3 regions of the Cedecea davisae genome follow, and region 2 is predicted to be linked to each of the others. Evidence: predicted binding sites of a transcription regulator. Region 2 holds the regulator's gene; each other region holds the start of a gene.

Region 1 (3,277 bases), 1.7 Mb from region 2:
CATCCACCACGCCAATCACCAGCGGGGCTTCCGGGCCGACAATTGTCAGGTCAATTTTTTCGTTCTGCGCAAAGCTCAGCAGAGCCGGAATATCCGTGGCGCTAATAGCCACGTTTTGCAGCGCTGGCTCCAGTGCCGTACCGGCGTTGCCCGGAGCAACAAATACCGTGCGAACTAAAGGAGACTGGGCGGCTTTCCAGGCCAGCGCATGTTCGCGCCCGCCGTTACCAATAATTAAAACTTTCATCTATAAACGCTCCGGGGATTAATGGCGGAAATGGCGCATATCGGTGAAGATCATCGCGATCCCGTGCTCGTCGGCGGCGGCGATCACTTCATCATCACGGATTGAGCCACCCGGCTGGATAACGCAGCTAATGCCAACGGCCGCTGCGGCATCAATACCGTCGCGGAACGGGAAGAAGGCGTCGGAAGCCATGGCTGAGCCTTTCACTTCCAGACCTTCGTCGGCTGCTTTAATCCCGGCAATTTTGGCAGAGTAAACGCGGCTCATCTGGCCCGCCCCTATTCCGATGGTCATATTGTCACGGGCATAAACAATGGCGTTGGATTTCACGAACTTCGCTACCTTCCAGCAGAACAGCGCATCGCGCAGCTCTTGCTCCGTCGGCTGGCGTTTGCTCACTACACGCAGATCGGCCGCGGTAACCATCCCCAGATCGCGATCTTGTACCAGCAGGCCGCCATTTACGCGTTTGAAGTCGAGGCCTGAAGTGCGCTGCTGCCACTGGCCGCAAACCAGTACACGCACATTCTGTTTGGCCGCGGTAATCTTCAATGCTTCTTCACTGGCGGATGGCGCGATGATCACTTCCACGAACTGGCGAGAAATGATGGCTTGTGCAGTTTCAGCATCCAGTTCGCGGTTGAAGGCGATGATGCCGCCGAATGCGGAGGTTGGGTCGGTTTTATAAGCCTGGTTGTACGCATTAAGGATAGAGCCGCTGACGGCAACGCCGCATGGGTTAGCGTGTTTGACGATAACGCAGGCCGGCTCGTCGAATTCTTTCACGCATTCCAGCGCGGCATCGGTATCGGCGATGTTGTTATAGGAGAGCGCTTTGCCCTGAACCTGGGTGGCGGTCGCGACGGACGCTTCTTTAATTTCTTCTTCTATATAGAAGGCGGCCTGCTGGTGGCTGTTTTCACCGTAGCGCATATCCTGCTTCTTAATGAAGTTGAGATTCAGCGTGCGCGGGAAGCGACCGGCAGGTTCTTTGCTCTCACCGTGATAAGCAGGAACCAGGCTGCCAAAGTAGTTGGCAATCATGCTGTCGTAAGCCGCGGTATGTTCGAAAGCTTTAATTGCCAGATCGAATCGGGTTTCGAGCGTCAGGGATCCTTCATTAGCATCCAGCTCGGCTACGATCGTCTGGTAGTCGCTGCTCTTCACAACGATCGCGACATCTTTATGGTTCTTGGCGGCGGAGCGCACCATGGTCGGGCCGCCGATATCGATATTCTCAACCGCGTCTTCCAGAGAGCAGCCTTCGCGAGCAACGGTCTGGGCAAACGGATAAAGGTTAACAACAACCATGTCGATAGGCGCGATGGCGTGTTCCGCCATGATTGCATCATCCTGTCCGCGACGGCCAAGAATACCGCCATGAACTTTTGGGTGTAGCGTCTTGACGCGTCCGTCCATCATCTCCGGGAAACCGGTGTAGTCAGAGACTTCGGTAACCGGCAGGTTTGCTTCGGCCAGCAGGCGAGCGGTGCCGCCGGTGGACAGCAGCTCTACTCCGCGCTGGGAGAGTGCCTGAGCGAATTCGACGATACCGGCTTTATCAGAAACACTGAGCAGAGCGCGGCGTACAGGACGACGTTGTTGCATGGTTTTATCCCTTGGCTTTGGTTCGCATATAGAAGAGCGTTAGCTGAATTTTAGTCTTCACCTTCGCTCTGGCGGTGCAGGAAAGGGAATTTATGTATAAGAAGAGACGAAAACTCAGCTAACGCCCCCAACGGGGGTGTCCTTTTTATCGCGGTGCATTGTAGCGAAAACGTTTGCGTCGCGCTCGCGAATTTTCAGTTCAAATCCGGATTGTGGATAAGTCTGTGTGCAAAAGGGTATAAGGCGGGGTTTTGCTGTGGAATGCAGCAGTCAGTCATTTTTCTGTCATTTTAGTGTTGCAGCGCCGGGAGAACTCCCTATAATGCGCCTCCATCGACACGGAACATGTGAACAACATCACAGAGTAACGGCGGCGATGAGAGTTAAAAATCCTGAAATTAAGGGTTGACTCTGAAAGAGGAAAGCGTAATATACGCCACCTCGAGTTAGCAAGCGAAAGCGCGTAACTCACTGCTCTTTAACAATTTATCAGACAATCTGTGTGGGCACTCGCAGGATTGATATCTCAAGCATCTTCGGATGCAAAAAAATATCAAGTCTTGAAGAGTGACTACTGATTTTATAAACAGTTTTAATTCTTTGAGCATCAAACACTTTTAAATTGAAGAGTTTGATCATGGCTCAGATTGAACGCTGGCGGCAGGCCTAACACATGCAAGTCGAGCGGTAACAGGGAGTAGCTTGCTACTCCGCTGACGAGCGGCGGACGGGTGAGTAATGTCTGGGGATCTGCCTGATGGAGGGGGATAACTACTGGAAACGGTAGCTAATACCGCATAACGTCGCAAGACCAAAGAGGGGGACCTTCGGGCCTCTTGCCATCGGATGAACCCAGATGGGATTAGCTAGTAGGTGGGGTAATGGCTCACCTAGGCGACGATCCCTAGCTGGTCTGAGAGGATGACCAGCCACACTGGAACTGAGACACGGTCCAGACTCCTACGGGAGGCAGCAGTGGGGAATATTGCACAATGGGCGCAAGCCTGATGCAGCCATGCCGCGTGTGTGAAGAAGGCCTTCGGGTTGTAAAGCACTTTCAGCGAGGAGGAAGGCATTAAGGTTAATAACCTTAGTGATTGACGTTACTCGCAGAAGAAGCACCGGCTAACTCCGTGCCAGCAGCCGCGGTAATACGGAGGGTGCAAGCGTTAATCGGAATTACTGGGCGTAAAGCGCACGCAGGCGGTTTGTTAAGTCGGATGTGAAATCCCCGGGCTCAACCTGGGAACTGCATTCGAAACTGGCAAGCTTGAGTCTTGTAGAGGGGGGTAGAATTCCAGGTGTAGCGGTGAAATGCGTAGAGATCTGGAGGAATACCGGTGGCGAAGGCGGCCCCCTGGACAAAGACTGACGCTCAGGTGCGAAAGCGTGGGGAGCAAACAGGATTAGATACCCTGGTAG
Region 2 (3,277 bases):
CGCGCCCCACATCTCGGCCGAAACCCTGGAATACCACTACGGTAAGCATCACCAGACCTACGTCACTAACCTGAACAACCTGGTAAAAGGCAGCCCGTTTGAAGGGAAAACGTTAGAACAGATAGTGAAAAGTTCAGAAGGTGGAATTTTCAATAACGCGGCTCAGGTCTGGAACCATACCTTCTACTGGCACTGCCTGGCACCGAACGCTGGCGGAGAGCCAACGGGTGAGCTTCTGGCTAAAATTAACCAGGCGTTTGGCAGCTTTGAGGCGTTTAAAAAGCAGTTTAGTGAAGCGGCAATTAAAAACTTTGGTTCGGGCTGGACCTGGCTTGTGAAAAATAGCGATGGCGGCCTGGCTATTGTTTCTACCGCGAATGCCGGAACGCCGCTGACGACCGACGCCACGCCGCTGCTGACCGTGGATGTCTGGGAACACGCCTACTATATCGATTACCGTAACGCTCGCCCGGTGTACCTTGAGCATTTCTGGGCGCTGGTAAACTGGAGCTTCGTGGCGAAAAACCTCGCCGCCTGATAACCAGAGAGCAAGACGTTTCTCTGTTTGCCAGAAATGTTAAGGGCCGCATTGAGCGGCCCTTATTAAATCAGTGCAGTACGGCGGTTAGCGCACCGGCAACAATCAAGCTCAGTACGACAACCGTGGTCACCACGGAAAACTTCAGATCGGTACTCATCGTAAGCTCCTTTATTTCCCTACAAAGTGTAAGTGGGGTGATTTTCCCACAATTGGCGATAAAAATCCTGCTGGATTTGCACAGATCTCGGTTTTCCCTCTTCCACTTTGCTCCGGGATAAGCCAAAATCCTTCGCTAATTTACCGCGTATCGCCCGGCAACGCCCTCCTCCCGCTGTATGTCGCATTCCCGACAGGCCTGCAACCAACGTGTTGCCCCAGGAGTTAGCGAAGGCAAACGTTTAACACATGAGTTATCAGGAGTTTACGATATGGTCTGGAGTGACATCTAATGGCAACGATTAAGGACGTAGCGAAACGCGCAAACGTTTCCACTACAACTGTGTCACATGTCATCAACAAGACCCGTTTTGTTGCGGAAGAGACGCGCAACGCCGTTTGGGCGGCCATCAAAGAGCTGCATTATTCTCCGAGCGCCGTAGCCCGCAGCCTGAAGGTCAACCACACCAAATCTATTGGCCTGCTGGCAACCTCCAGCGAAGCGCCCTATTTTGCCGAAATTATTGAGTCGGTTGAAAATAGCTGCTTCGCCAAAGGCTATACCCTGATCCTCGGTAATGCGCACAACAACTTTGATAAGCAGCGCGCCTACCTGTCGATGATGGCGCAAAAACGCGTTGATGGGCTGCTGGTGATGTGCTCCGAGTACCCGGAAACGCTGCTCTCCACTTTGGAAGAGTACCGCCATATTCCGATGGTGGTCATGGACTGGGGCGAAGCCCGCGCCGACTTTACCGACTCGGTCATCGATAACGCCTTCCACGGCGGCTATCTCGCTGGCCGCTATCTGATTGAGCGCGGCCATCGCGACATCGGCGCTATTCCCGGCCAGCTGGAACGCAACACCGGCGGCGGTCGCCATGCCGGGTTCCTCAAGGCGCTTGAAGAGGCCAATATCAAGGTGCCGGAGAACTGGGTGGTTCAGGGCGACTTTGAGCCGGAGTCCGGCTACCGCGCCATGCAGCAGTTGCTTAACCAGCCTCATCGCCCTACCGCGGTATTCTGCGGTGGCGATATTATGGCAATGGGCGCCATTTGCGCAGCGGATGAGATGGGACTGCGCGTGCCGCAGGATATCTCCATCATCGGCTACGATAACGTGCGCAACGCCCGCTACTTCTCTCCGGCGTTAACCACTATTCACCAGCCGAAAGAGCGCCTGGGTGAAACCGCCTTTAATATGCTGCTCGACCGTATTGTTAACAAACGCGAAGAGTCGCAGACTATTGAGGTGCATCCGCGCCTGATCGAGCGCCGCTCGGTTGCCGACGGTCCGTTCCGCGACTACCGCCGCTAAACGCTCAGCGGAGCCGGGTTTTGCCGCCCCGGCTCCTGCAGCCATTCCTGATTCATCGTCTCGCTGTCCCCGAGGTAGTCCAGCAGCCAGCTTAAAGCCGGCGAGGCATCGTCCTGCCGCCAGGTCAGGCAACAGGCCGCATCCGGGAACGGATTTTCCAGCGTCAGCTCCCGCCACTCGCCGCCGTCCAGCCATGGCTTAGCAATGTGGGCGGGCACCATGCCAATGCACAGGCCCGCACTCAGGCAGTCCGCCCCCGAAGCCCAGTCCGGCACCACGACTCTGCGCTGGTTATCCAGCAACCAGGTAATGCGCTTGGGCAGAGAACGTGAAGTATCTTCCAGCACCAGCGACGGCCATGCCCTTAGCTCATCATCAGGAATAACACCTTCGTGTTGCGCAAGCGGATGCCCGGAGGAAACCACGCAACGCCAGCTTAACGCCCCCATATCCCGGAACGCATAGCGCCCCCCTACAGGAATGGCCTGAGTTGCGCCTATAGCCGCCTCAACCCGCTCGTCCGCCAGCGCGTCCCACACGCCGTTGAACACTTCCTGAAACACCCGCAGTTCGATATCCGGGAAGTGACGATAAAAATCCAGCACCAGCTGGCGGGTCCGCTCCGGCTTCACGATATTGTCCACCGCGATGGAGAGATGCCCGCGCCAGCCGTTGGCTATCTGCTGGCACTGCTGGCGGGTTGCCATCATTTTTTTGATAACAGAACGCCCTTCTTTAAGAAAAAAGGCTCCGGCGGCGGTTAACTCAACATCGCGATGGCGACGTTCAAACAGCGGCACGGCCAGCCATTCTTCGAGCTGACGTACCGTATAGCTTATGGCAGAAGGCACGCGATGCAGCTCCTGGGCCGCCCCGCTAAAACTGCCGTTGCGCGCCACCGCGTCAACGACCTCCAGAGAATATTCAGACCACATGTTTTTTGCCTGCAAAAATTTTGAATGCAACTCGCAAATATTAGCGTTTCACAAGCGCTTTTGCACTCCGTAGACTCCTGCCCCGTTAACCTGCTATCAAAATCAAGAGAAAACTATGCAACCATCAAAGGGATTTCTTATCTGGCTTGCCGGGCTGAGTGTGCTTGGCTTCCTCGCCACCGACATGTATCTGCCCGCCTTCGCCGCCATTCAGCAAGATCTGGGGACTAACGCCTCGGCGGTCAGCGCCAGCCTGAGCCTGTTCCTCGCCGGGTTTGCCTTCGCGCAGTTAATGTGGGGCCCGCTGTCAGACCGCTTCGGGCGTAA
Region 3 (3,277 bases), 2.2 Mb from region 2:
CTGCGATGGCTTTTAATTCAGCCAGCGCGGCGAATTCGGTAGCAGCGCTGCCAATCTGAGGCGGTTCGGCAAGCTGGATATCCTGCGGAACGATGCTGGCGATGAGCTCGTTGAGCGTCTGCGCGCCTACGGTGTCCAGCATCTCTTGCTGCTGCTGTGCGTTCGGGCCAATGTGGCGGTCGATAAACGCTTCGTGATTCTCTAGCTGACGTAAAGACTGGGTCATGAGCGGTGATTCCTGAAGTGTTTTCCCCTCTCCCCGAAGGAAGAGGGGTTAAAAATTACTCGTCTTCTAACAGCGCTTCGTAAGCAGAAGCGTCCAGCAGCGCGGCAACCTGCGCTTCGTCACTGGCTTTGATTTTGAAAATCCAGCCCGCGCCGTAAGGCTCGCTGTTCACCTGCTCCGGGTTGTCGCTCAGTGCGTCGTTAACCGCAACGATTTCGCCACTGATTGGAGCATAAATGTCGGAGGCGGCTTTAACAGACTCGGCAACCGCGCAGTCGTCTCCTGCGGAAACGGTAGCGCCCACTTCAGGCAGGTCGATGAAGACCATGTCACCCAGCAGGCCCTGCGCATGTTCGGTGATGCCCACGGTGTAGCTACCGTCGGCTTCTTTACGCAGCCATTCGTGCTCTTTGCTGTATTTCAGTTCGTTCGGCACATTGCTCATTGTTCTCTCCTGATACCTGATTTTAAAATTTAAAGCGCAACCGGCTTACCGGCGCGAACAAAAATAGGTTTAGTGACTTTGACCGGCATTTCGCGGTTACGGATTTGAACCACCGCCGTTTCGCCAATACCTGCCGGGACGCGGGCAAGCGCAATGCTGTAGCCAAGCGTCGGCGAGAAGGTTCCGCTGGTGATAAAACCTTCACGGGCGTTGCCCTGAGCGTCGGTAAAGCGTACCGGCAGCTCGTTACGCAATACGCCTTTTTCGGTCATGATTAAACCGACCAGCTGCTCGGTGCCGTTTGCCTTCTGGGCTTCCAGCGCCTCGCGCCCGATAAAATCACGATCTTCCGGCTGCCAGGCAATCGTCCAGCCCATGTTGGCGGCCAGCGGAGAAACGCCTTCATCCATTTCCTGGCCGTAAAGATTCATGCCCGCCTCAAGACGCAGCGTGTCGCGCGCGCCCAGGCCGCAAGGCTTAACACCCGCTTCTACCAGGTGCGCCCAGAACTCGGCTGCTTTTTCATTTGGCAGCGCGATTTCGTAACCCGCTTCGCCGGTGTAACCGGTGGTGGCGATAAACAAGTCGCCGGACTGCACGCCAAAGAACGGCTTCATGCCTTCCACGGCTTTACGCTGCTCTTCGCTCAACAGCGTAGCGGCTTTTGCCTTAGCATTTGGCCCCTGCACGGCAATCAGCGAGAGGTCGTCGCGCACGGTAACGGACACGCCAAACGGTTCCGCGTGCTGGTTAATCCAGGCGAGATCTTTTTCGCGGGTTGCAGAGTTCACCACCAGGCGGAAATAGTCTTCGGTCAGGAAGTAGATAATCAGGTCATCAATAACGCCGCCGGAAGCGTTAAGCATTGCGGTGTAGAGTGCTTTGCCCGGCTGGGTCAGCTTGGCTACGTCGTTGGCGACTAAATAACGCAGGAATTCACGGGTGCGGCTGCCGCGAAGATCGACAATGGTCATGTGGGAAACGTCGAACATACCGGCGTCGGTGCGCACGGCGTGGTGTTCATCAATTTGCGAGCCGTAGTGCAGCGGCATCATCCAACCGTGGAAATCAACCATGCGCGCGCCGCACAGCGTATGCTGTTCAAATAAGGGGGTCTGTTGAGTCATCTTTTCCTCTTTAACCATCTGGTTGCAAAGCGGATTTGGCTTTGCCAACCGTCAGACGAAACCCGGCACCGCCACCGTTCCCCGATAGCGACGCAAACGTTACCTTTGCCCTGAACTTACCACCGAACGGAGGCGTAAACCATAAGCGAAAAGCGGTCATTGCATTAGCTTATGACCAAAATGGAAGAGGAAGTGTGCAGAGTTATTCACTGTAAAAATGCGATAAGCTCCACATTAACAGCAGGTATTTGAGGCGGAATTTAGCACTGGCTAACATTTACGACCATTTCAGAAACAAAATCACTACATCTCTAAAATCGTAAGATTAGAAAATGTAATCCGAGATTTGCCCTGAGATTAGAATATTTCAAACGAGGGGAAATGCTCCCTCCCCGGTCATCGGGAAGGGAAATGTGACGAGGTTATCACTTAGAGATTCAACGTAGCCAGGAAGGCAAATCTTGCAGCCCCATCGCTTGACGGATCAGCTGCGGTTTTACACCCGGCAGCGTATCGGCGAGCTTGAGGCCAATATCACGCAGCAGCTTTTTCGCCGGGTTGTTTCCGGCAAACAGATCCCGGAACCCCTGCATGCTGGCGAGCATTACAGCCGCGCTATGCTTGCGGCTGCGCTCATAGCGGCGCAGATACAGGTGCTGCCCAAAGTCTTTCCCTTCTCGGTGCAGGCGGCGAATTTCGGCAATCAGCTCTGCTGCATCCATAAAGCCGAGGTTTACCCCCTGCCCGGCCAGCGGATGAATGGTATGCGCCGCGTCGCCAACCAGCGCGAGGCGATGCCCGGCAAAGCTGCGAGCGTAGCGGCCCGTCAGCGGGAAGACCTGACGCTCGCTTTCGACGCTGCAAAGGCCGAGGCGCATATTGAAGGCGACGGAGAGCGCCTGATTAAACTCGTCATCCGTTGCCTGCTGCATGCGTTGGGCTTCCTGCGGCGACAGCGACCAGACAATTGAGCACAGGTGCGGGTCGGACAACGGCAAAAATGCCAGGATGCCGTCGCCGTGGAACACCTGCCGCGCCACGGCCTGATGCGGCTCATGGGTGCGAATAGTGGCGACCAGCGCATGGTGGCGATAGTCCCAGAAAGTCAGCGGAATATCGGCCTTATTGCGCAGCCAGGAGTTAGCACCGTCAGCGCCGACGACCAGCCTTGCGGTAAGCATTGCGCCGTCTTTCAGGGTCAGGAACGCTTCGTTTTCGCCCCATGCGACCTGCTGAATGTCTGCCGGAGACATCAGCGTAACGTCCGAGCACTGCTCGGCGCGCTGCCAAAGCGCATGGTGAATAACCGAATTCTCGATGATGTGGCCAAGATGGCTGAAGCCAAAGCTTTTATCGTCGAAGGCAATTTGCCCGAAGCTGTCCCGGTCCCAGACTTCCATCCCGTGATAGCAGCTGGCCCGCTCGAGGATCTTCGGCCAGGCACCCAGATGAGCAAGAAGTTTTTCACTGGCCGCATTA

Evidence for each region. The regulator PurR, encoded in region 2, represses purine synthesis genes. The targets are predictions, from matches to a motif close to CANGCAAACGTTTGCNTG.
Region 1: purH (bifunctional phosphoribosylaminoimidazolecarboxamide formyltransferase/IMP cyclohydrolase) is a predicted target of PurR. The motif match lies at 2,018-2,035, and genes of this name have one in related genera.
Region 3: gcvT (glycine cleavage system aminomethyltransferase GcvT) is a predicted target of PurR. The motif match lies at 1,888-1,905, and genes of this name have one in related genera.

The regions. Positions count from the first base shown of each region.
Region 1 is NZ_CP172054.1:4,540,279-4,543,555, reverse strand. It holds gene purD (phosphoribosylamine--glycine ligase) at 1-247, opposite strand, end outside; gene purH (bifunctional phosphoribosylaminoimidazolecarboxamide formyltransferase/IMP cyclohydrolase) at 266-1,855, opposite strand; rRNA gene ACG1VR_RS21685 (16S ribosomal RNA) at 2,475-3,277, shown strand, end outside.
Region 2 is NZ_CP172054.1:2,811,778-2,815,054, forward strand. It holds gene sodB (superoxide dismutase [Fe]) at 1-538, shown strand, start outside; gene ACG1VR_RS13435 (YnhF family membrane protein) at 609-698, opposite strand; gene purR (HTH-type transcriptional repressor PurR) at 990-2,015, shown strand; gene punR (DNA-binding transcriptional activator PunR) at 2,012-2,950, opposite strand; gene punC (purine nucleoside transporter PunC) at 3,066-3,277, shown strand, end outside.
Region 3 is NZ_CP172054.1:608,531-611,807, reverse strand. It holds gene gcvP (aminomethyl-transferring glycine dehydrogenase) at 1-226, opposite strand, end outside; gene gcvH (glycine cleavage system protein GcvH) at 282-671, opposite strand; gene gcvT (glycine cleavage system aminomethyltransferase GcvT) at 701-1,798, opposite strand; gene ubiI (FAD-dependent 2-octaprenylphenol hydroxylase) at 2,236-3,277, opposite strand, start outside.